One region of the Streptomyces sp. NPDC005576 genome, then DNA from elsewhere that is predicted to be linked to it. Evidence: riboswitches for the same ligand, from Rfam matches in the RefSeq annotation. Region 1 holds a riboswitch; each other region holds the start of a gene.
The links. A riboswitch is a leader RNA that binds a small molecule or an ion and turns the genes downstream of it on or off. The one in region 1 is predicted to bind thiamine pyrophosphate.
Positions count from the first base shown of each region.

Region 2: linked by a shared signal. The riboswitch ahead of thiO (glycine oxidase ThiO) and the one ahead of thiC (phosphomethylpyrimidine synthase ThiC) in region 1 are both predicted to bind thiamine pyrophosphate.
Region 3: linked by a shared signal. The riboswitch ahead of ACFYPN_RS21545 (thiamine ABC transporter substrate binding subunit) and the one ahead of thiC (phosphomethylpyrimidine synthase ThiC) in region 1 are both predicted to bind thiamine pyrophosphate.

Region 1 covers NZ_JBIAJC010000010.1:169,352-177,252, forward strand. The annotation lists gene ACFYPN_RS19585 (DUF5326 family protein) at 1-104, shown strand, start outside; gene ACFYPN_RS19590 (helix-turn-helix domain-containing protein) at 553-1,323, shown strand; gene ACFYPN_RS19595 (SsgA family sporulation/cell division regulator) at 1,425-1,862, shown strand; gene ACFYPN_RS19600 (YibE/F family protein) at 1,899-3,230, opposite strand; TPP riboswitch at 3,302-3,434, shown strand; gene thiC (phosphomethylpyrimidine synthase ThiC) at 3,427-5,217, shown strand; gene ACFYPN_RS19610 (MFS transporter) at 5,379-6,629, shown strand; gene ACFYPN_RS19615 (hypothetical protein) at 6,704-7,579, opposite strand; gene ACFYPN_RS19620 (metallophosphoesterase) at 7,764-7,901, opposite strand, start outside.
Region 2 covers NZ_JBIAJC010000001.1:354,199-362,099, forward strand. The annotation lists gene ACFYPN_RS01585 (thiazole synthase) at 1-450, opposite strand, end outside; gene thiS (sulfur carrier protein ThiS) at 453-719, opposite strand; gene thiO (glycine oxidase ThiO) at 716-1,960, opposite strand; TPP riboswitch at 1,958-2,069, opposite strand; gene ACFYPN_RS01600 (NAD(P)/FAD-dependent oxidoreductase) at 2,174-3,415, shown strand; gene ACFYPN_RS01605 (Rv2175c family DNA-binding protein) at 3,550-3,915, shown strand; gene thiE (thiamine phosphate synthase) at 3,994-4,638, shown strand; gene metF (methylenetetrahydrofolate reductase [NAD(P)H]) at 4,756-5,673, shown strand; gene ACFYPN_RS01620 (hypothetical protein) at 5,726-6,694, shown strand; gene ACFYPN_RS01625 (phytoene desaturase family protein) at 6,809-7,901, opposite strand, start outside.
Region 3 covers NZ_JBIAJC010000011.1:240,459-248,359, reverse strand. The annotation lists gene ACFYPN_RS21570 (aspartate aminotransferase family protein) at 1-86, shown strand, start outside; gene ACFYPN_RS21565 (ATP-binding cassette domain-containing protein) at 302-1,039, shown strand; gene ACFYPN_RS21560 (hypothetical protein) at 1,021-2,190, shown strand; gene ACFYPN_RS21555 (ABC transporter ATP-binding protein) at 2,419-3,450, opposite strand; gene ACFYPN_RS21550 (ABC transporter permease) at 3,453-5,066, opposite strand; gene ACFYPN_RS21545 (thiamine ABC transporter substrate binding subunit) at 5,156-6,247, opposite strand; TPP riboswitch at 6,329-6,445, opposite strand; gene rlmN (23S rRNA (adenine(2503)-C(2))-methyltransferase RlmN) at 6,552-7,658, opposite strand.

The DNA.
Region 1 (7,901 bases):
CGCTGCTCTTCAAGGTGTTGCTCTTCGTCATCCTCGTCGGCGGGCTGATCTTCGTCGTGCGGAGGTTCTTCACGTCCTCCTCGGACTCCCGGAGCGACTGGTAGGCGTCGACGCCCGGGCGCGGACCGTCCCCGGGCGCGGACCGAGCAGCGCCCGGACCGCCCAGTGCCTGGACCGTCCGCGTACGGACCGTTCCGCGTACGGACCTCAGCGCCTGGGGAAAACCCCTGCAGGCCCACGCGCGCCCACGCAAGGTCCCCACCCACGCACGATCCCCACGCAAGGCCACCCGAAAAGCGTCGCGCCCCGCAGGATGGTCACGGAGCGTCGCGTGGATTAGCCCGGCAGAGCTAAGCGGGGCCCGAAACCGCCCCACGAATGGCCCCGGCGGCTACAGTGACGCTTCGCTGCCGCCGCCTGGTAAGTACTGTCCGTCACCATCCTGACCCATGGTTCCGCGACAGTCGAGTGTGCGCCCCGGGCTCGCGGCACGCCCGTGGGGGCGGCCTCCACGGGAGGGCTGACCGCCCGTCACCATGCCTGGGGGTGACCGTGACCACGGCATCGACCACCACTGTCCCGACGCTGATCGGTTCGGTCCAGCGGGCCCTGAGACTGCTGGAGGCGGTGGGCGCCCATCAGGCCGGCGCTCCCGCCAAGCAGTTGGCGCGGGAGGCGGGGCTGCCCCTGCCGACCACCTATCACCTGCTGCGCACCCTGGCCCACGAGGGTTATCTCCGCCGGGAGAACGGTGTCTTCGTCCTCGGCGCCGCCGCCGAGCGGATGTCCGGCCTGGCGGCCGAGGAGAGCAGGCGCGGCAGGCTCAACGACTCCCTCGTGCGGTGGTGCGACGAGTTGGGGGCCCCGGTGTACTGCGCGGTCTACCGTGAGGGAGAGATCGAGCTGGTCGCCGTGGCGGACTCCGCCGAGACGCCGGCCGTGGACGAGTGGGCCCCCTTCGCGGAGACCGGCCACGCGCACGCCCTGGGTCAGTGCCTCCTCGGTCAGCTCGACGAGGAGTCACGTGAGGACCATCTGCTCCGCCATCCGGTGCGTCCGCTGACCCGTTACTCAGTGCGAGATGGGCCGGTCCTACTTGAGCGATTGCGTTCGATGGAGCGTATGAAACCTGTCATTGAGCGACAGGAGTACGCACTGGGAACCGTCTGTGCCGCCATCCCCATCACCGCAGGTTCGGTCGTCGCCGCGATGGCCATTTCTCTACCCCTGGACCGACAGGACCAGTTGCTCCCCGCAGTCGAACAACTACGTGCCGAAGTGGCACGGCTCTTGCGTTCGTTCGTGTTCTCTATCAGTATCTGAAAAATCACTCCTTGTGATCTGCTATCGCGTGCACCACGATGGCGTCAATAGGGCCACGGGGGATCATTCCTGGCCAGATTCATCTACTGCGGGGTTGAACGATGCGCGAGTCGGTTCAAGCAGAGGTCATGATGAGTTTCCTCGTCTCGGAGGAGCTCTCGTTCCGTATTCCGGTGGAGCTCCGGTACGAGGTGAGCGATCCGTACGCGATCCGGATGACCTTCCATCTGCCGGGTGACGCCCCTGTCACCTGGGCTTTTGGTCGTGAGCTCCTGCTCGACGGCCTCAACAGCCCAAGCGGCGACGGCGATGTGCACATCGGCCCGACCGAACCCGAGGGCCTCTGTGACGTGCACATCCGGCTCCAGGTCGGTGCGGACCGGGCCTTGTTCCGAGCCGGGACGGCACCGCTCGTCGCGTTCCTCGACCGGACGGACAAGCTGGTGCCACTGGGGCAGGAGCACACGCAGGGTGACTTCGACGGGAATCTCGAAGAGGCGCTCGGCAGGATCCTCGCCGAGGAGCAGAACGCGGGCTGACAGGCTGTCAGCCCGTCAGCTTTTGGGTCCTCGCGCTCATGCCTTGCGGCGGCGGCCCCTCCCGGTCCGTACGGGTGCAGGAGCTTTGGCTTCCGCGCCGAGCCCTGTGCGGTCCGCGGACACCACCAGAGCGGCGAGCACCGTCGTGACGGGCACCGAGGCGACCAGTCCGATCGAGCCGACGAGAGTGCGGACGATCTCCGCCGCCACCAGCTCACTGTTGGCGACCGTGCCCACGCTGCTCTGCGCGATGGAGAACAGCAGCAGCAGTGGCAGCGCCGCGCCCGCGTAGGCGAGCACCAGGGTGTTGACCACCGAGGCGATGTGGTCGCGCCCGATCCTGATGCCCGCCCGGTAGAGCCCGCGCGCCCCCGTGGCCGGGTTCGCCTGGTGCAGCTCCCACACCGCCGACGTCTGTGTGACCGTCACGTCGTCCAGGACCCCGAGCGAACCGATGATGACACCGGCCAGCAGCAGGCCGCTCATGTCGATGTCCGGATAGAGGCCGTGGATGAGGCCGGTGTTGTCGTCGGTGTTGCCGGTCAGCCCCGCCCAGTCGATGAAGACCGAGCCCAGCAGCCCGATCAGTACCAGCGAGATCAGCGTGCCGATGACCGCCACCGAGGTGCGGGCGGTCACTCCGTGGCAGGTGTACAGCGCGATGAGCATGATCGCGCTGGCCCCGACCACCGCCACGAGCAGCGGGTTGGACCCCTGCAGGATCGCCGGGAGGATGAACAGCGTCAGCACGGCGAAGGACACCGCGAGCGCCACGAGCGCCATCACCCCGCGCAGCCGCCCCACCACCACCACGGCGACGGCGAAGAGTCCCGCCAGCAGCGCCATCGGAAGCTTCCGGTCCACATCGGTCACCGAGTACTGCAGATCGTGCGGAGCGTCCGGCGCGTAGGCGAGCACGACGCCCTGGCCCTCGCTCAACTGCCGTGACGCGTCCGGCTGGATGATCTCGGCGAACCTGCGTCCCTCGTCCTTGCCGCTGGTCACCTCGATGGTGGCCTTCTTGCAGTCGCCGGTCTCCCCGGCCGCGCCGGCCGGGCCGGAGCCCGTCGACGCACCGCCCGTGGCGGGGACCTGGGCCGCGTTGACGTCCGCGCAGTTCACCCGGTCCACCCGCACCACCTCTCCCTGCTCGGTCTGCCGGTCGAAGCCCACACCGGTCCGCTCGTGGGCGGGTGTTCCGCCGGGCCAGAGCACCACCAGGCCGACGACCACCGCCGCCGCGAAGGGGATCAGCACACAGGCGATGACCTTCCGCAGATGGGTGGAGACGGGCGCCGCGGGGCCATGGCTGTGGGTATGGCCGTGCGAGGGGTCCTGGGGTTCGGGCCGGTCCTGGGAGGAGTTCACCGGGCGATCATCCCAACTGCGGCGGAGGCCCCCTGTTCAGCACGGCCGGGCGGGCGCTAGCGTGGTGGCACCTTTGCACACGCGGGAGCTCGGAGCACCGGGCTGAGAGGGCGCTGACCTCGTGAATCCTCACGGGACAGGCTGCGCCGACCGCCGAACCTGTTACCGGGTAATGCCGGCGTAGGGAGTAGGTCTCATGACCACATCGGACGCACGCACGCCTGCCTCCACGACGAACGAGAGCGTCGGGGCGAGCAAGTCCATCGGCTGGCACAAGGGATACGTCGAGGGCTCGCGCCCCGGCCTCCGGGTGCCGGTCCGTCAGGTGCACCTGACCAACGGCAAGGACGTGACGCTCTACGACACGTCCGGTCCGTACACCGATTCCGCGGTCACGACCGACGTCCGCCGGGGCCTCGCCTCCGTGCGCGGCGGCTGGATCGAGGACCGGGGCGACACCGAGGAGTACGAGGGGCGCCCGGTCCGTCCGGAGGACGACGGCCGCCCGCCCGCCTCCCGCGACGGCCTGCGCAACCTCGACGCGGTCTTCCCCGGCGGCGCGCGCAGGCCCCGGCGCAGCCGCGACGGACGCCCCGTCACCCAGCTCGCCTACGCGCGGCGCGGGGAGATCACCCCCGAGATGGAGTACGTCGCGATCCGGGAGAACGTCGCCCCGGAGGTCGTCGTCGAGGAGATCGCGGCCGGCCGGGCGGTGCTGCCGGCCAATGTGAACCACCCGGAGATCGAGCCGATGATCATCGGCAAGCGGTTTCTGGTGAAGGTGAACGCGAACATCGGCAACTCGGCCGTGGCCTCCTCCATCGAGGAGGAGGTGGACAAGATGACCTGGGCGACCCGGTGGGGCGCCGACACGGTCATGGACCTGTCCACCGGCCGCAACATCCACACCACCCGCGAGTGGGTCCTCCGCAACTCCCCCGTGCCCATCGGTACCGTCCCGCTCTACCAGGCACTCGAAAAGGTGGACGGCCGGGCGGAGGAGCTGACCTGGGAGATCTACCGGGACACGGTCGTCGAACAGGCCGAGCAGGGCGTGGACTACATGACGGTGCACGCCGGGGTGCGCCTTCCGTACGTCCCCCTCACCGCGCGCCGGAAGACGGGCATCGTCTCCCGGGGCGGCTCGATCATGGCGGCCTGGTGCCTCGCGCACCACAAGGAATCGTTCCTCTACGAGAACTTCGAGGAGCTCTGCGAACTCCTCGCGACGTACGACGTGACGTACTCGCTCGGGGACGGACTGCGGCCGGGGTCCATCGCCGACGCCAATGACGAGGCCCAGTTCGCCGAGTTGCGCACCCTCGGCGAGCTGAACTCGATCGCCAAACGGTACGGCGTGCAGACGATGATCGAGGGGCCGGGGCACGTCCCGATGCACAAGATCAAGGAGAACATCGACCTCCAGCAGGAGATCTGCGAGGAGGCGCCGTTCTACACCCTCGGCCCGCTGACCACCGACGTCGCACCGGCGTACGACCACATCACCTCCGGTATCGGAGCGGCGATGATCGCCTGGTGGGGCACGGCGATGCTCTGCTACGTGACCCCCAAGGAGCATTTGGGGCTGCCCGACCGGGACGACGTGAAGACCGGGGTCATCACCTACAAGATCGCGGCCCACGCAGCCGACCTGGCCAAGGGGCACCCGGGTGCGCAGGACTGGGACGACGCGCTGTCGGACGCACGGTTCGAGTTCCGCTGGGAGGACCAGTTCAACCTGGCGCTCGACCCGGACACCGCACGCGCCTTCCACGACGAGACGCTGCCCGCCGAACCGGCCAAGACGGCGCACTTCTGCTCGATGTGCGGACCCAAGTTCTGCTCGATGAAGATCAGCAGAAGCATCACCGAGCAGTTCGGCGGCGAGGAGGCCGCCACCCCGGAGGAGATCGAGGCCGGGATGCTGGAGAAGTCGAAGGAGTTCGCGGCCTCGGGCAGCCGCGTCTACCTTCCGCTCGCGGACTGAACCGTCGGAGGGCCGCCCGGCACCCCCGGTGAGGAGGGCGGGCGGCGGCTTCTCGGGGCGCCCACGGTCACCCGGCGATGGCCGGGACGGGTCGGGAGGCGGTGGGACGGGTGTGCGCGCCCCGGGTGGTGTCCGGTGGACACCCCCTGGGGTGACCCGTCATGACACCTTCCCCGGCCCGGTTACCCCTCCGGCGGAACCGACGGTTCGCCCTGCTCGTCGCCGCCCGGTTCGTCTCGATCCTGGGCAACGGATTCGCCCGGGTGGCACTGGCCTTCGCGGTGCTGGCACTGTCCGGGAGCGGTCCCGGCCGGCTCTCCCTGGTGCTGGCCTGCCAAGCCCTGCCGCAACTGGTCTTCGTCCTGGTCGGAGGGGTGGTCGCGGACCGGACGTCGCGGTCCCGGCTGATGGTGCTGGCCGATGTCGCCGGCGCCGCCGCCTACGCCGGTCTGGCCGCGATGGTGCTGACCGGCCACGCCCCCCTGGGGGCGATGTGCGTGTTGGCGGTGCTGACCGGTACGGCCACCGCGATGTTCGCGCCGGCCATGGACGGGGTGGTCCCGCTCGTGGTCCCCGCCGACCGCCTCCAGGAGGCCAACGGGCTGCTGCGCGTCGGTTCCCACGGGGCGTTGCTGCTGGGCCTCGCCCTGTCCGGAGTCACCGTCGCGTTCGTCGGCGCGGGGTGGGCGCTCGCGCTGAACGCCGCTTCCTTCGTCGTCAGCGCGGCGCTGACGGGTGGGCTGCGCCTGGCCGGCCGGCCGCGCGGAGGTTCCTCCGGGTGGACCGATCTGCGCGAGGGCTGGACGGCGTTCGCCGGCCGGCAGTGGCTCTGGGCGGTCGTGGCGCAGTACACCTTCGTGGTGGCCGCGCTCAACGCCACGCTGGGCGTGCTCGGTCCGCTGGTGGCGGAGGAGGAGTTCGGCGGTGCGCGGGCCTGGTCGGTCCTGGTGGCCGCCCAGGCGCTGGGCATGATCGCCGGGGCCGGGGCGTCGGCCCGTCTGCGGGTGGGGCGCCCCGTCCTCGTCGCGGTCCTCGCGACCTTTCCCCTCGCCGCTCCCCTCGCGCTCCTCGGCGCTCACGCGCCGCTCGCCGTGATCGCGGCGGCCATGTTCTGCGCGGGGGTGGCGGGTGACGTCTTCGCCGTGCTGTGGTCCACGACCGTGCAGCGGGAGATCCCGGAGGACACCCTTTCGAGGGTGAGTTCGTACGACCTCTTCGGTTCGCTCGCCTTCGCCCCGCTCGGGCTGCTGGTCGCGGGTCCGGTCGCGGCCGCGGTGGGACCGGGACCGGCGTTGTACGGCTGCGCGGTTCTGGTGGTGCTGGCCACCGCGGGAGCTCTGCTCTCGCCCCAGGTACGAGGGTTGAGGGCGTCGGGTCCCCAGGGGCAGGTGGCGGTGGCCGAGGCGGGCTGAACCGGAGGCGGGATGCGGTGCGGCGCCCCGGTCGCCAGGTTCCCGCGGCCCGGCCGCTCATGGCCGGACGCCGGCTATCCGTCTTTCGGACCGCCGGAGCCCGCACCGCCGGAGCCCGGACTCGGAGAGCCGGGGCTGTCGAAGCCGGGGCTGTCGAAGTCCGGGCTGCTGAAATCCGGGCTGGTGAAGGAGGGCCGAGGGCTCTGGCGCGAGCCGTCCCGCGGGTTCGAGAAGTCGGGGCTGCTGTAACCGATCTTCGGGATGCGGTTCGGTGACGGCCGGGGGGCGCGGGCGGCCGGTGCGGCGGACGGGTCGTCCAGCGCGTCGCGCAGGAACGGGAGGATGCCGCGTTCCAGCAGGGCGTGGCGCCAGGCTTCCCGGGCCCTGGCGATCTCCTCCGGCACGTCGTCCTCCGCCATGGCGACGGCCAGCTCGTTGGAGCTGTTGCGGAGCGCCGTGACCAGCAGTCCGACGGCGGCGGCGAGTATCGCCAGAGCGGCGAGCGCGGCGAAGAGCCAGCCGGCGGTGATCAGCGGGCCCGCGATGGCCGCGGAGCTCACCGCCCGGAGGAGATAGCCGATCAGCAGGAAGATCACCGCGGCGGAACCCGCGAGGAGCGGCGCGAGCACGGTGACGACCGCGCCGACCCCGACGCCCTCGCCGGGGCGGTCGGGCGAGTCCCGCACCTCGTCGGAGTCTTGGTCGGCGTCCCCGGTCGGGACCCGGAGTTCCCCGCGCGCCTTCACGTAGTGCTCGTACTCGGTGGCGGCTGCCGCGGTGATCAGCGCGGTGGCGCTCAGCGCCATGGTCCGCAGCTGTTCCCGGTTGAGCCGTTCCCCGACGCCGTCCAGATCCGGCCGTTCGTGCGCGTGGCGCAGCGCGTCGCCGAGGATTCGCTCGTACTCGGGCCCGTCCTCGGCCAGCAGGTGCGGAGCGCTTGTCATCTGCATCCCCCGATGCTCCGTGGCGCCCGGAAACCCGCGCACGGCGGGGCGTCTCGGACGAAACGGAGGAGAGCCTGCTACTGATACGCCGATGGTAGAGCGCCCGGGGCGAGCGGTGACAGGGTGTTTCCAGAAATAGGCCCGCCGACCGCGAACGATCGGGTCGGCGGAGCCCTACCCGGCGAAGATGTCAGTCATGCAGGGGGAGTTGTGCGACCAGTAGCTTTCCGGCCATGGTCACTCCGCCGTCCATGGCGATGGCGAGCCCGTCCGCGTACAGGTGCGGTCCGCGCACCACCGGCCCCGCGCCGTTCTCGCCGTCCTCCGA
Region 2 (7,901 bases), on a different contig from region 1:
CGCCGCGCAGCCCACGTCCTCCAGCTTCCGCGCGAGGACCGGGTCGTCGTTGGTGTAGGGGAGCACGGTGAACCCGTCGTCGACGAGGATCTCCGCCGCGTCCAGCAGCTCGACCGGGTCCGGCAGCAGGGTCCGCTCGTCGGCCACCACCTCCAGCTTGACCCACTCCGTACCGAGGGCCTCGCGGGCCAGCCGGGCGGTCAGCACCGCCTCACCCGCGGTGAAGCAGCCCGCCGTGTTGGGCAGTACCCGGATGGAGAGGCGCTCCAGCACGGAGAGGACCGAACCCCGCACGGTCGGGTCCAGCCTCCGCATCGCGACGGTGGTCAGCTCGGTGCCGGAGGCGATGAGCGCCCGCTCCAGCACGTCCAGGCTGGGGGCGCCGCCGGTGCCCATGATCAGCCGGGAAGAGAACTCCAGTCCGCCCAGGCGGAAGAGGTCGTCGGACATGGTCAGCCTCCCTGTACGGCGGTGAGGACCTCGACGCGGTCGCCCCCGGCGAGGGCGGTGGTGTGCCAGGCCGAGCGCGGCACCACACTCTCGTTGACGGCGGCGGCGACCCCCGAGGACGCGCGGGTCAGGGACGCCACGAGGGTGCCCAGGGTGGTCCCGGGCGGGAGCTCGCGCGGGTCACCGTTGACGGAGACGGGCACTCTGGCCGTCGGGGCGGTCAGGCCGGTCGGATCGGTCAGGTCGGTCGGGACGGCCGGATCGGTCATGCGTACTGCTCCTCGCGTGCGGGGGCGACGGGGGTGGTGAAGCGGCCCGGCGCGAACGGGCGGGCCACCTCGGGCAGTTCGCCGGTGGTCAGCGCGTGCGCCATGGCGTCGCCGGTGACGGGGGTCAGCAGCACCCCGTTGCGGTGGTGGCCGGTGGCGACCAGCAGCCCCGGCAGGGCGGTCGGGCCGAGCACCGGCGCGTTGTCCGGGGTGGCGGGACGCAGCCCGGCCAGGGTCTCGGTGAGCGGCAGCTCGGTGATGCCCGGCACCAGCTCGTGGGCGTCGCGCAGCAGCTCGTACACCCCGCCGGCCGTCACCGTGGTGTCCCAGCCCATCTCCTCGCTCGTCGCACCGACGACCAGCTCGCCGTTCTCGCGCGGGACGAGGTACAGGTCCTGACCCCGCACCACCGCGCGCACCGTCCGGCTGAGGAAGGGGGCGTACGCACGCGGCACGGTCAGCCGCAGCACCTGGCCCTTCACCGGGCGCACCGGCGGGGCGACGCCCTCCGGCAGCCCCGCGAGCCGGCCGCTGAGGCTGCCGGCGGCCAGCACGACCTGGCCGGCCGAGACCGCGGTGCCGTCCGCGAGCAGCGCCCCGGCCGCCCGGCCGCGCGCGACCTCCAGCCGCTCGCAGGGGCTGCGGTGGAAGACCACCCCGGCCCGCTCGCAGGCCGTCAGCAGCGCGGTCGCCAGCCGGCGCGGGTCGACCTGATGGTCGCCGTCGACCCGCAGCCCGCCCCGCACACCCGGCGCCAGCATCGGTTCCAGCCGCCGGCACTCGCGCCCCGACAGCCACTGCGAGTCGAGCCCGGACCGCTCCTGGAGGGCGTGCAGTTCGCGCAGGTGCGCCCGGTCGTCGGAGTCGAGCGCCACCGCGAGGGTGCCGCAGGCGCGGAAGCCGGTGTCCCGGCCGCTCGCCGCCTCCAGCTCCGCCACGAAATCCGGGTAGCGGGCGGCGGAGGCGAGGTTGAGCCCGAGCAGCATCTGCTCGCCGTAGTGGAGTTCGGTGACGGCGGCCAGCATCCCGGCCGCGACCCGCGCGGCCCCGCCGCCCGGTTCCGGATCGGCGACCGCCGTCCGCAGTCCCGCCTGCGCCGCCCGCCAGGCGGTGACCAGGCCGATGATGCCGCCCCCGACGACGAGCACGTCGTACGCGGGCCCCCGGCGGCCCGCGTCTCCCGTGCCCCCGCCCGTGGTGCCCCCGCTCGCGGCGGAGGACGATTCCTGTGATGCACGCATGGGTGTCCAGCCCCTCCCTTCGCCGGCATGACCCGGATCAGGTTCGTACGGTCGGAGGCCGCCAGCCTCCCTCTCAGCCCGGTTCGTCCGGGCTCCCGCGAGTGTCTTCGCGCAGCCACCCTAGACCCCGCCGCCCGCGCGGTACGAAGGAGCCGCCGCGGAGGGCACCGGACCCCGTGACGTGATGGAGCGTCAGGTGCTTAGGGTGGGTACGTGAGCGAAGAGAGCGACCAGCGGGCGCCGGAGCACGGCGTCGTCATCGTCGGAGCGGGCATGGCGGGCGTGCGGACCGCCGTGGCACTGCGGGACGAGGGGTACACCGGGCCCGTCACCCTGATCGGCGCGGAGCCCCACCAGCCCTACGACCGGCCGCCGCTCTCCAAGGCCGTCCTGCTCGGCACCGCCGAACACTCCGCGTTCGGCATCGACTTCAAGGCGCTCGACGTCCGTCTGCGCCTCGGGCTCCCCGTGGACGGCCTGCGCCCCGCCGACCGGGAGGTGGACACCCCGGACGGCCCGGTGCCGTACGACGTGCTGGTCCTCGCGACCGGGGCCGAACCGCTGACGCTGCCCGGCTCCGAAGGGGTTCCCGGCGTCCACCTGCTGCGCACCCTGGACGACGCCGAGCGGCTGCGGCCCGTCCTCGCCGGGCGCCACGACGTCGTCGTGGTCGGCGCGGGCTGGATCGGCGCCGAGTTCGCCACCGCCGCCCGTGCGGCCGGCTGCGCGGTCACCGTCGTGGAGGCCGCCGCCCGCCCGCTCGCCGGGGTGCTGCCCGCCGAGGTCACCGCACCCATGGCCGACTGGTACGCGCACGCCGGTGCCACGCTCCTCACCGGCGCCCGGGTCGACCGCGTCGAACCCGGCGCCGTGATCCTGGCCGACGGACGCCGGCTCCCGGCCGGCGCGGTGGTCGTCGGCATCGGCGCCCGCCCCGCCAGCGGCTGGCTCGCCGGCTCGGGCGTCGCGCTCGGCCCGGACGGATCGGTCATCGCGGACGCCGCCCTGCGCACCTCCGCGCCCGGGGTGTACGCGGTCGGGGACTGCGCCTCGTACCCCTCCGCGCGCTACGGCGCACGTCTCCTGGTCCACCACTGGGACAACGCGCTCCAGGGCCCGCGCACCGTCGCGGCGGGCATCGCACGGACGGGAGGGGCAAAGGCCGCAGAACCGGAGCCGTACGACCCGGTGCCGTACTTCTGGTCCGAGCAGTTCGGCCGCTTCGTCCAGTACGCCGGGCACCACGCGGACGCCGACACCCTGCTGTGGCGCGGCGACCCCGCCGACGAGGAGTGGACCGTGCTCTGGCTGCGCGACGGCGCGCTCGTCGCCCTGCTGGCGGTCGGCCGTCCGCGCGATCTCACCCAGGGGCGCAAGCTCGTCACCTCCGGCCGGACCCTCGACCCCGAGCGGGCCGCCGACCCGGCCGTACCCCTGAAGTCCGCCGTCCGCTGAGCCCCGGCGCGGGGTCGTGCGCGCCCGGCCGGGCCGCTCCGAACCCGGGCGCGACCTGCGGGGACGCCCTGCGACGTGGTCCGTACGGTCGGCCCGGCTTCCAGCTGTCGGTCCCAGATGGCACGCTTGTCCTCGTGAACCGGATTGACGCAAAGATCGATGCTCTCGTCCCCGCCTGGCTCCACCTCCCCGACATCGCGGAACTCCTCGACGTCGAGGTGACGCGCGTGCGGCAGCTGGTCAAGGAAGGCCAGCTGATCGCGGTGCGCCGCGGTGAGAACCGGACGCTCCAGGTGCCTGCCGCCTTCATCGACGGCGACAAGGTGGTCAAGGGCCTCGCGGGGACCCTGACCCTCCTGAGGGACGACGGCTATTCCGACGAAGAGATGCTGGAGTGGCTCTTCACCCCCGACCCGAGCCTGCCCGGCACCCCCGCGCAGGCGCTGAGCGAGAATCGCGGGACGGAGGTGAAGCGCCGCGCCCAGGCGCTCGCCGTCTGACCGAGACGACCGCACACGTGGTCGCGGGCCGTGCTTCCCGCGGCCCGCGACCACGTGACCCACCTGGGGGGAACCTTGATGCCCACGCCGCGCCACCTGCTCACCGACGCCCGTCTCTACCTCTGCACGGACGCCCGCAGGCGCCAGGGGGACCTCCCCGAATTCCTCGACGCGGTGCTCGGCTCCGGAGTGGACATCGTCCAGTTGCGCGACAAGGGCATGGAAGCCGCGGAGGAGCTGGAGCACCTCCAGGTGTTCCGGGACGCCTGCGCCCGCCACGGCACACTCCTCGCCGTCAACGACCGCGCCGACATCGCCCACGCCTCCGGCGCCGACGTGCTCCACCTCGGCCAGGGCGACCTGCCGGTCCCCGCGGCCCGCGCGATCATCGGCGAGCCTCCGCTGATCGGCCGCTCCACCCACGCCGAGTCCGAAGTGGACGCGGCCGTCGCACAGCCCGGCGTCGACTACTTCTGCACCGGCCCCTGCTGGCCCACCCCGACCAAGCCCGGCCGCCACGCGCCCGGCCTCGGTCTGGTGCGGTACGCCGCCTCCCTCGGCGGGCACCGCCCGTGGTTCGCCATCGGCGGCATCGACGCGGGCAATCTCGACGAGGTGCTGGACGCCGGGGCCCGGCGCGTCGTGGTGGTCCGCGCGCTCACCGAGGCCGACGACCCGGCCGCGGCCGCCGCCGGCCTGGCGAAGCGGATCCGCGAGCGCTGACACCCGCCCGGCCGGGTGTCCCGGCGGGCTGTCCGAGGCGTGGACGGTATTCACTGCAATACGGACAAATATCCCGCTCTGGTTGGGTGACGGCCGGTCCCTGGTTAACCTCGCGGTATGGCCCTTGGCACCTCCTCCACCCGGACGGACCGCGCACGCACCGTGCGCGACCTGCTCGCGTCCGGCAAGACGTCGTACTCCTTCGAGTTCTGGGCACCCAAGACCGAGAAGGGCGAGCGCAACCTCTGGAACGCGTTGCGCCGGGTCGAGGCCGTGGGGCCCAGCTTCGTCTCCGTGACGTACGGAGCCGGGGGCACCACCCGGGCGGGCACGGTCCGGGCGACCCAGCAGATCGCCGCCGACAGCACCCTCACCCCCGTCGCGCACCTCACCGCGGTCAACCACTCCGTCGCGGAGCTGCGCAACATGATCGGCCAGTACGCCGACGCGGGGATCAGGAACATCCTCGCCGTGCGCGGAGACCCGCCGGGCGACCCGATGGGCGAGTGGGTCGAGCACCCGGAGGGCGTGCGGTACGCCGCCGACCTGGTGCGGCTCATCAAGGAGTCGGGCGATTTCTGCGTGGGGGTCGCCGCGTTCCCCGAAATGCACCCGCGGTCGTCCGACTGGGAAACGGACACCCGTCACTTCGTGGACAAGTGCAGGGCCGGGGCCGACTACGCCATCACCCAGATGTTCTTCGAACCCGGCGACTACCTCCGGATGCGTGATCGTGTGGTCGCCGCGGGTTGCGACACCCCCATCATTCCGGAGGTCATGCCGGTCACCAGCGTCAGACAGCTCGAAAGATTCCCCCAGCTGAGCAACGCGGCAGTGCCCAGGGCCCTCGAAGAGCGCATCCACGCGGTCAGGGACGATCCCGCGGCTGTACGCTCCATTGGCATCGAGTTCGCAACGGAGTTCTGCGCGGAGCTGCTGTCCGAAGGTGTGCCCGGATTGCACTTCATCACGCTCAACAACTCGACGGCAACGCTCGAAATCTACGAAAATCTCGGACTGCACAAGCAGTCGTGACCGGCCGTACCCGCCACCGATCCGGCGGCGGTGGCCGTAGAAGGGGGCGGGCGTGGGCTGGACGGTCCTCTACATCGCTTTCGGCGTGGTGGCGTTGTGGCTGCTGGGGGAAGTGCTTCTGCAGTACAAGGCACGGCTGCGCTGGAGGCTCCTCGCCTTCTCCGGATTCCTCTGCGTGGTGCTCGGCGTCCTGATCCCGTCCGTGCTGGTCATCGCACTCGGCGCGATCGCGTTCGCGGTGGGTCAGACCTACGTGACGCTCTCCTTCCGGCGGGGCTTCTCCACCGGCTGGGCCATCGGGGGCAGCCCCGGGGCCAGCCGCCGTCGCCGCGGCCGCGGGCCCTCCGTCAACGAGGAGCCCGTCCTCGAAGTCTCCGGCCTGGAGTACGAGGAACCGGCCGCACCCGCGCAGGACGACCCGGCCGCCGTGTACGAGCCGCAGCCGATGCCGGAGGAGACCGGCCAGTACGGCGTGTACAGCCCGAGCCCGTACGCGCAGCCGGGCGGCGACCAGGGGTACGAGGAGCAGCGCCACCCGCGGGAGCAGCAACCGGCCGGCGCCCAGCCCCAGTACGCCGCCCACGACCCGTACAGCGGCTACGGCGAGCCCGCGCAGAACTCCTCGTACGACGGCGGCTACGCCTACGGCACCGACCAGCACAGCTACGCGGCGTACTCCGACCCGTACATCGGCGCCGGCGGCACGGCTGCTCCGCCGTACGCGTCCTACGACGCCTACGGCAACGGCAACGGCAATGGTTACGACGCGGGGTCGGGCGGCGGTTACGACGCTTACCCGAACCAGCAGCAGTACACCGAGCCGTACGCCGCCCCGCAGTACGGCGCCGACACCCCGCCGGGCGGCGTCTGGGTGCCGCAGCAGCGGGAGGGCGAGCAGCACGCCCAGGGCGCGCCCGCTCCGCACGGGAGCAACTATCCGGCCGGTGACGACGGTTACGGCAACGGCAACGGCAACGGCAACGGTTACGACACGGGGCAGAACGAGCAGTACCGCTACTGACCCGCTGTTCCCGCGCGTCCCCTCCCGGGAGGGGACGCGCCCTCATCGCGAGCCTTCGCGGCCGTCGCTCACCGCGAGACCTCGGAGCCGTCGCTCACCGCCTGAACCCACGGCTCACCGCGAGCCCTTGAAGTCGTCGCCCTCCACGATCAGCCCGGCGACCAGGGCGCCCGACATCCCCGCGTGCGCCGGACCGCCGCCCGGGTGCGACCAGCCGCCCGCCAGGTAGAGCCCCGGCAGCCGGGTGCGGTTGGCGGCGTGCAGCCGGGCGCCGGCCGCTCCCGCCAACGCGGGCGGCGGCACCGAACCGCCGGCCGCCCCCGTCTGCGCCTCCGTCTCGGCGGGGGTGCGCACCTCGGTGTCGAGGATCCGGCCGCGCAGTCCGGGGACCGCCTTCCCGGCGGCGGCGATCACCGTCGCGGCGTACCGCTCGCGCAGTTCCGGGCCGGTCCAGTCCACCGGGCCGTGCGGGGCGACCGTGGCCACCAGCGTCACCGCCTCATGGTCCTCGTCCGGCCGGGTCGCCGGGTCGTCCGGCCGCAGCACGGTGACCGTGGGCGCCTCGGCGAGTCGCCCCGCGAAGAGTGCCGCCTGCTCCGCCGCGCCGTCCGGGGCGTGCACCACGGTCCGGTGCGGGGCCCCGGCATCCCGGCCGCCGCGCAGCGAGAGCATCACCACGAAGCGGCCCGGCAGTGGCCCCGCCCCGGGGTGCGGCTGCACCGGCACGTCCCCGTCCGCCCCCAGGGCCGTACCCGGCACCAGGTCCGGACGGCGCTGTACGCCCAGCACCACGTGGTCGGCCCCGGCCGGCGTCCCGTCCGCCAGCTCCACCCCGGCCGCCCGGCCGTCCTTCTCGACGACCCGGACCACCTCCGCGCCGAACATGAACTCCACCCGCCGCGCCAGGCACCGCTCGTACAGCGCGTCGGCCAGCGCCCGCATCCCGCCCGTCACGTACCAGGTGCCGAAGGTCTCCTCCATGTACGGCAGCAGGGCGGCGCTCGCCGGTGCCTCACGCGGGTCGAGGCCGTACGCCAGGGCATACCCGTCGAGCAGGGCGGCCAGCCGGGGATCGGCCAGCTCCCACGCCCCGACCTCGGCCGGAGTGGTGGCCCGACGGACCCCGCGCAGCAGCCGGCGCGTCCGGACGGCCGGGTACGGGTCACGGCCCAGCACCTGCCAGTCCTCTCGCAGCGGCTCCTCCAGC
Region 3 (7,901 bases), on a different contig from region 1:
CGCCGCTCATCTCCGACCAGTCCACCTTCGACGAGATCGAAGGCATTCTCCGGTCCGTCCTGACGGAGGCCTGGGCCACGCTCTGACCCCGCGCCACGCCCCGGCAGCCCTTGCACACCGACCCGTCCACCGTGGTCACCTCGGCCCGAATGCGCCCGTTCGAGTGAGAACGGACTCATCCGGGCCGCGTGCTGTTCGCACACCTCGGCGCGACTCCCTACCGTGCCCAGTGACCGATCGGCCGCGTCTTCGTTCCCCCGTACGGGGGAACGGGAAACTGACCTGAACCGAGGTGTACGCCATGGTGGCCCCGCCGGACAACGACGTGATGTGGGCGCGCTCCCTGCATCACTCCCACAATGGATCGCCGGGCCTCAGCGGTGTCTCGCTCGGTGTCCGCGACGGCGAGATCCTCGCCGTGACCGGGCCGCGCGGCAGCGGCAAGTCCACGCTGCTGCACTGTCTCTCCGGCCAACTGGTGCCGCAGCAGGGCGAGGTGTGGTTCAACAGCGTGCCGGTCCACACCATGGGCCCCCGCATGCGCGAACAACTGCGCCGCGACCGGTTCGGCTGGATCGCCTCCGATCCGCAACTCGTCCCCGAGCTGAGCGCCTGGGAGAACGCCGCGCTGCCGCTGCTGCTGCGCGGTACCTCCCACCGCACCGCCAAGAAGGCCGCCATGGAGTGGCTGGAGCGCATGGACATCGGACCGCTCGCCAGGAAGCGACCGCACGCGCTGCTCCAGATCCAGCGTCAGCGGATCTCCGTGGCGCGCGCCCTCACCGCCTCCCCCTCCGTGATCTTCGCTGACGAGCCGACCGCGACCCTGCACGGGGCCGACCGCAACCAACTGCTGCGGACCCTCACGGCGGCGGCACGTTCGCACGGCATCACCGTGGTGATCGCCACCCACGACGTGGAGATCGCCGCACTCGCCGACCGTACGGTCCCGATGCTGGACGGCCGCCGGGTCGCCACCGTCAGACTGCCCGCCGTGGCCGATACGGAAGGCCGCTCGGCGTGCTCGCTCTCCGTCTAGTCCGCGGCTCCCATCCCCTCGTCCTGGTCAGGCGGCTGCTGGTCGCCTCCGCATCCGCCGGGGTGGGCTTCCTGCTGCTGAGCACCCTCGGTCACGCCTCCGCCCACCCGGACCGGGCCGCGGGCTCGGTCCTGCGCCTGCTCTGGTGCTCGGTACCGCTCGCGGCCACCGTGCAGTTCGCCGTCGCCGTGGCCCGTACGGACCCGAGCACCCGGCCGCGTGCCGGACTCTCCGCCCTCGGTCTCGGACCGGTCCGGCTGTCGGTGCTCGCCGCGGTCTCCACGGCGGTCGCCACCACCCTCGGCTCGATGGTGGCCCTGCTCTTCTTCCTGCATCTGCGCGGCGATCTGACCGGGCTCCCCTTCGACGGGGGCGCGGCGGAGTTCCTGGGGGCCGGTACCCCGCTGCCGCTCGCCGCCGCCCTGGTCCTGCTGGCGCTCGTTCCGGTAGCGGCGTCCGTCGCGAGCGCGCTGGCCCTGCGGTCCCGGCCCACGGCCCCGGCCGAGGACGAACCGTTCGCGGCGGAGGAGCCCCTCTCCCCCGCCCAGGCTCCGGCCGGCCTGCCCTGGGGCGTGGCGTTGGCCGCCGCGGGGCTGGCGGTGGAGGCGTACGCGAGCCGGGGTTCCGGGGGCAGCCCCTTCCCGCTGCCCGGCAGGCTCGACTCCACCCCCGCCGGTGTGCTCGCCGGCTGGGTCCTCACCGCGACCGGCCTGGCGCTCGCCGGCCCCGGCCTCACCCACCTCTGCGGCCGACTGCTCCAGTCGGCGCGGCCGGGGGCCGTGCGGCTGCTGGCGGGCCGGGTCCTGATGGACGAGGCCCGCCGCATCGGCCGGCCGCTGGGCATCGTGTGCGCCGTCGTCTCGGGCGCCGTCGCCGCGATGGCGCTGTACGAACCGGGCTCGCGCCCCTTCGGGCCGCTCACCGCGCTCGGGGCCGTCCTGGTGCTCGGCTGCACGACGGCGTCCCTGCTCACCTCGGCCATCGAGGCGAGGCAGGACAGGGCACGGAACGCGGAGACCCTCCACCGGTTGGGCGCCCACTCGTCCGTCCTGCGGTCCGCGACGGCGCTGCGGGCGGCGGCGCTGCTGCTGGTGTTCGCCCCACTGACCTGGGTGCTGGCCCAGCTGGCGGCCCTGCCCCTGTCGGGCTGAGGCGCACCGGGATCCCGCTCCTCGCAAGGGACCCGCCGCCCCGGGCTGTCGCGGCGGGGGCCCGGTACGGGCGGAGAACCGGGACCGGGCGCGTCCGGGGCCAGGAGTCCGGGGCGCCCGCGACGGGGCTATCGGCTCGGGGACGTACCGGTTCGGGGAAGGTGCCGACGGACCGCTCGTCCGGGAACCGGTGCGCGGCACGCCGGAGACCGAGCGGGACCACGTCGGTCAGGACTCCGCTCCGGCCGCCAGGACGACCGTGCCCGCCGCGTCGAAGGTGACTCCCACGACCGCCCCCTCGGCCGGGGTGTCGGCGAGCGCGCACTCGGCCTCCACGACCGGACCGTGCTCCGGAGTCAGCCGTACGGCGACCCGGTCGCCCCGGAACGTGCGGGCTCCGGCCGTGCACCGCAGGCCGTTCCCGGCAGCGCCCATCCGCACGCCCGCGGGTCGTACCAGCAGGTCGCAGCGGCCCTGCGGCGATCCCGCCGGTACGGGCACCTCGCCCCACGGGGTACGGGCGATCGTGCCGGTGACCGTCGCCGCGACCACGTTGTCGAACCCGAGGAAGCGGGCGACGAAGGCCGATGCGGGGCGTTGCCAGACCTCCAGCGGGGTGCCCGCCTGGGCGATCCGGCCGTCCCGCATCACCACGACCCGGTCGGCGAGCGCGAAGGCCTCGCCCTGGTCGTGGGTGACGGCGAGCACCGTCGTGCCCAGGTCGGTGAAGATCGAGCGGAGTTCGACGACGAGACGCTCGCGCAGTCCCCGGTCGAGCTGGCCGAGCGGTTCGTCCAGCATCAGCAGCCTGGGGCTGGGCGCGAGGGCACGGGCGAGCGCCACGCGTTGCTGCTCACCGCCGGACAGTCCCGCGACGGCCCGGGGGCCCGCCCCGGAGAGGCCCACCAGTTCGAGGAGTTCGGTGACCCTGTGACGCTGGGCGGCACGGTCCACCCCGCGCATCCGCAGCCCGAAGGCGACGTTGGCGGCCACGTCCCGGTGCGGGAAGAGCTGGTGGTCCTGGAACATCAGCCCGAGACCGCGCCGGTGCACCGGGACGTCCGCCTGGTCGGCGCCGTCGAGGAACACCCGTCCGCCGTCCAGCGGCTGGAGCCCGGCGACGACGCGCAGCAGGGTGGACTTCCCGCTGCCGCTCGGGCCGAGCACGCAGACGATCTCGTGGTCGGCGACCGAGAGATCCACCGCGTCCAGCACCGCCCGGCCGCCGAAACGGACCGTGGCCGACTCCAGCTCCAGCATGGTCAGAACTCCCCGGATCGGTCGGTACGGATGTGTTCGAGGAGCAGCAGGGAGACGGCGCACACCAGCATCAGTATGGTGCTGAGGGCCATCGCCTGGCCGTAGTTGAGCTCCCCCGAGCGGCCCAGCAGGCGCGCGACAGCGACCGGCAGGGTGGGGCGGTCGGGTCGGGCGATGAAGACGGTGGCGCCGAACTCGCCGAGCGAGACGGCGAAGGCGAAGCCGGCGGCGACCAGCAGCGCCCGGCGCACCAGCGGGAGGTCGACCTCCCGCCAGGCCCGCAGCGGCGAGGCTCCGAGGACCGCCGCCGCCTCCCGCAGCCGGGCGTCCACCGCCCGCAGGACCGGCAGCATGGTGCGTACGACGAAGGGGACGCCCACCAGCGCCTGGGCGAGCGGCACCAGGATCCACGAGGTGCGCAGGTCGAGCGGGGGTTCGTCCAGCGTGATGAGGAAGCCGAAGCCCACGGTCACCGCGGAGACGCCGAGCGGCAGCATGAGGAGCGCGTCGAAGCCCCGGACCAGCCGTCCGGCCCGTCGGGTGAGCGCGGCGGCGGCGAGCCCTCCGACGACGAGCGAAATGCCGGTGGCGGCGAGGGCGTACTGGAGGGAGTTCCCGATCGCCTCCAGCGGGGCGACCAGGAAGGTCGAGCCGCTCGCCTCCGCGGAGCCAAGGGCCCGGTAGTAGGCGAATCCGTGTCCGCCGGGCTGGTCGAAGGACCGCTCCACGAGCACGCCGAGCGGCAGCAGGATCAGCAGGAGCACGGTCAGCAGGAGAGCGCCGAGGAGGGTCCACTGACCGGCTCCGCGCGGGCGGTGGGAGGTCTGCGCCGGATCCACGAGGCGCAGTGCGGTCTCCCGGCGGCGTACGGTCCGCGCGTGCACGGCCAGGATGGCGCCGACGGCCACGAACTGGACGAGGGTCAGCACCGCCGCGGTGGGCAGATCGAGCAGTTGCGCGGTCTGCCGGTAGATCTCCACCTCCAGCGTGGAGTACGCGGGGCCGCCGAGGATCTGCACGACACCGAACGAGGTGAACGTGAAGAGGAAGACCATCAGGGCGGCGGCGGCCACGGCGGGGGCGAGCGCCGGCAGGGTCACCCGGCGCCAGGCGGCGAACCTGCCCGCGCCGAGCACCCGGGCGGCCTCCTCCTGGCGGGGGTCGAGCTGCGACCAGAGGCCGCCGACGGTCCGGACGACCACGGCGTAGTTGAAGAAGACGTGGGCCAGCAGGATCGCCCAGACGGTGGTGTCGAGGCGTACGCCCCACAGCTCGTCGAGCAGTCCGCCGCGGCCGAGCAGAGCGAGGAAGGCCGTACCGACGACGACGGTCGGCAGGACGAACGGCACGGTGACGACGGCCCGCAGCAGCTGCTTGCCGGGGAAGTCGAGGCGGGCGAAGACGTAGGCGCCGGGGAGGGCGATCAGCAGGGTCAGCGCGGTGGACGCGAACGCCTGCCAGGTGGTGAACCAGAGGACGTCCAGCAGGTCCGCGCGGCCGAGGACCTCGCCGAAGCGCGCGAACTGCCAGCCGTCCTCGGTCTTCAGCCCCCGGGCCACGATCGCGGCGACCGGGTACGCGAAGAACAGTGCGAAAAACGCGACGGGCACGGCCATCAGGCCGAGCCGCGTCGCCAACGAGCGCGCGCCGCCTGCGGTACGGCGGCGCGCGGCGGGGCCCATGGTCTTCGACACTCAGGCCTTCATCACTTCACGACGAGCGAGGTCCACGTCCGGACCCACTGCTCACGGTGGGTGGCGATCTTCGCCGGGGCCACGGTGAAGGGCTTGTCCACGGTGGCGCCGAACTTGGTGTAGACCTCCGGCAGCTTCGTGTCCTCGACCACCGGGTCGACGAACATCTGGAGCGGCATGTCCTCCTGGAAGGTCTTGCTGATCAGGAAGTCCAGCAGCGCCTTGCCGCCCGCCTCGTTCTTCGCCCCGTCCAGCAGGCCGGCGAACTCGATCTGGCGGAAGCAGGTCGAGGTGGCGACACCGGTGGGGGCTTCGGTGGGCTGCGGGTCGGCGTAGTACACCTCGGCCGGCGGGCTGGAGGCGTAACTGACGACGAGCGGGCGGTCGGCATGCGCCTTCTTGCCGCCGGCCGATCCCGAGAACTCCTCGTTGTACGCCTGCTCCCAGCCGTCGACGACCTTCACGCCGTTGGCCTTCAGCTTCTTCCAGTAGTCCTGGTAGCCGTCCTCCCCGGAGTCGGCGATGGTGCCGAGGAGGAAGCCGAGGCCGGGCGAGGAGGTGGCGGCGTTCTCGGTGACCAGGAGGTTCTTGTACGCGGGCTTCAGCAGGTCCGCGAAGGAGCTCGGCGGGTCCAGCTTCTTGTCGGCGAAGTACTTCTTGTCGTAGTTGACGCAGATGTCGCCGGTGTCGACCGGGGTGACCCGGTGCTCGGCGTCGAGCCGGGTGTCGGCCGCGACCCTGCCCAGCCCCTTCGCCTCGTACGGGGTGAAGATGCCCTGGTCGAGGGCGCGGGAGAGCAGCGTGTTGTCGACGCCGAAGAAGACGTCGCCGCGCGGGGAGCCCTTGGTGAGGATCTCCTGGTTGAGGGCCGCGCCGGCGTCGCCGCTCTTGAGGACCTTGACCGTGTAGCCGGTCTCCTTCGTGAACTCCTCGAGCACGTCCTTCGACGCGGTGAAGGAGTCGTGGCTGACCAGGGTGACGGTCTTGGAGCCCTTGGAGGTGCCCGAGCCGAACGTGTCGTCGGAGCTTCCGCACCCGGCGAGCACGGTGACGCCGAGTGCGGCGGCGAGCGCGGTCGCCGCGTACTTCGTCGTGGTGTTCATGTGATTCCTCCTGGAGGTGACCAGGAAGAGACGCGGCCCCGCACGCGCCGGTGGACACCGGAAGCGGGCAGGGCGCAACAGCTTGAGTAAGGTCCGAACTTCCTACCCGGAATGACCCGGGCGAGGTTCAGAGGGTCTGCGGCCATCCGTTCACCGGTGCCGCACTCTCAGCGCTGTGGCGCTCCCCTGTCGGAATATGAAGTTGATGAACGCGGGGCCAGGCTACACGGACCCTGTGCGGGGGCTCTCCCCGGTCAGACCGTCAGCAACGGCCTGACCGCGGTAAATGCCCCACGACACGGACTCAGCGCTCGGAGGCCGCCAGCTGCCCGCAGGCGCCGTCGATCTCCTGGCCGCGGGTGTCGCGGACCGTGACGGGTACGCCGTGGGCCGCGATGGCCTCCACGAACGCCTTCTCGTCCTCGGGACGGGAGGCGGTCCACTTCGAGCCGGGCGTCGGGTTGAGCGGGATCAGGTTGACGTGCACCCGCTTGCCCTTGAGCAGTCGGCCGAGCCGGTCGCCCCGCCACGCCTGGTCGTTGATGTCGCGGATCAGGGCGTACTCGATGGAGATCCGGCGGCCGGACTTCTCGGCGTACTCCCACGCGGCGTCGAGCACCTCGCGGACGTTCCAGCGCGTGTTCACCGGGACGAGGGTGTCGCGGAGCTCGTCGTCCGGGGCGTGCAGCGAGACGGCGAGCCGGCACTTGAAGCCCTCGTCCGCGAAGCGCAGCATCGCGGGCACCAGGCCCACGGTGGAGACGGTGATACCGCGCTGGGAGAGGCCCAGGCCGTCCGGCTCGGGGTCGGTCAGCCGGCGGATGGCGCCGACGACGCGGTTGTAGTTGGCGAGCGGCTCCCCCATCCCCATGAAGACGATGTTGGAGAGGCGCGCGGGCCCGCCCGGCACCTCGCCGTCGCGCAGCGCCCGCATGCCGTCCACGATCTGGTGGACGATCTCGGCGGTGGAGAGGTTCCGGTCCAGACCGGCCTGTCCGGTGGCGCAGAACGGGCAGTTCATCCCACAGCCGGCCTGTGACGAGATACACATCGTCACGCGCTCGGGGTAGCGCATCAGGACGGACTCCACGAGGGTTCCGTCGTGCAGCTTCCAGAGCGTCTTGCGGGTGGTGTCGTCGTCGCAGCTGATGTGCCGGACCACGGACATGAGGTCCGGGAAGAGCGCTTCGGCGAGCTTCTCCCGCGACCCGGCCGGAATGTTCGTCCACTCCGACGGGTCGTGCGCGTACCGCGCGAAGTAGTGCTGCGAGAGCTGCTGCGCACGGAAGGGCTTCTCGCCGGTCGCGGCGACTGCCTCCTTGCGCTCGGCGGGCGTGAGGTCGGCGAGGTGCCGCGGGGGCCTCTTGGCTCCGCGGGGCGCGACAAAGGTGAGTTCTCCGGGCTTAGGCATGGTTCTTCCAGTGTCGCAGACACGCGAAGGTCCCCCCGGTCGTCACGCAGTTCAGGACCCGTGACGACCGGGCGAACCAAGTCGTCGCTCGTGGGCGTCAGAGGCCCCGACGACCCCTGCACGGCCCCCACACGGCCCGGTTCCCTGCAGCCTCGCAGGTCAGGTGCGCCTGGCCGGAGGGAACACCTGGCCGGATGAGACACCGACTCTGCCCCGGGCCGCCTTCCCGCTCCCGGACAGGAG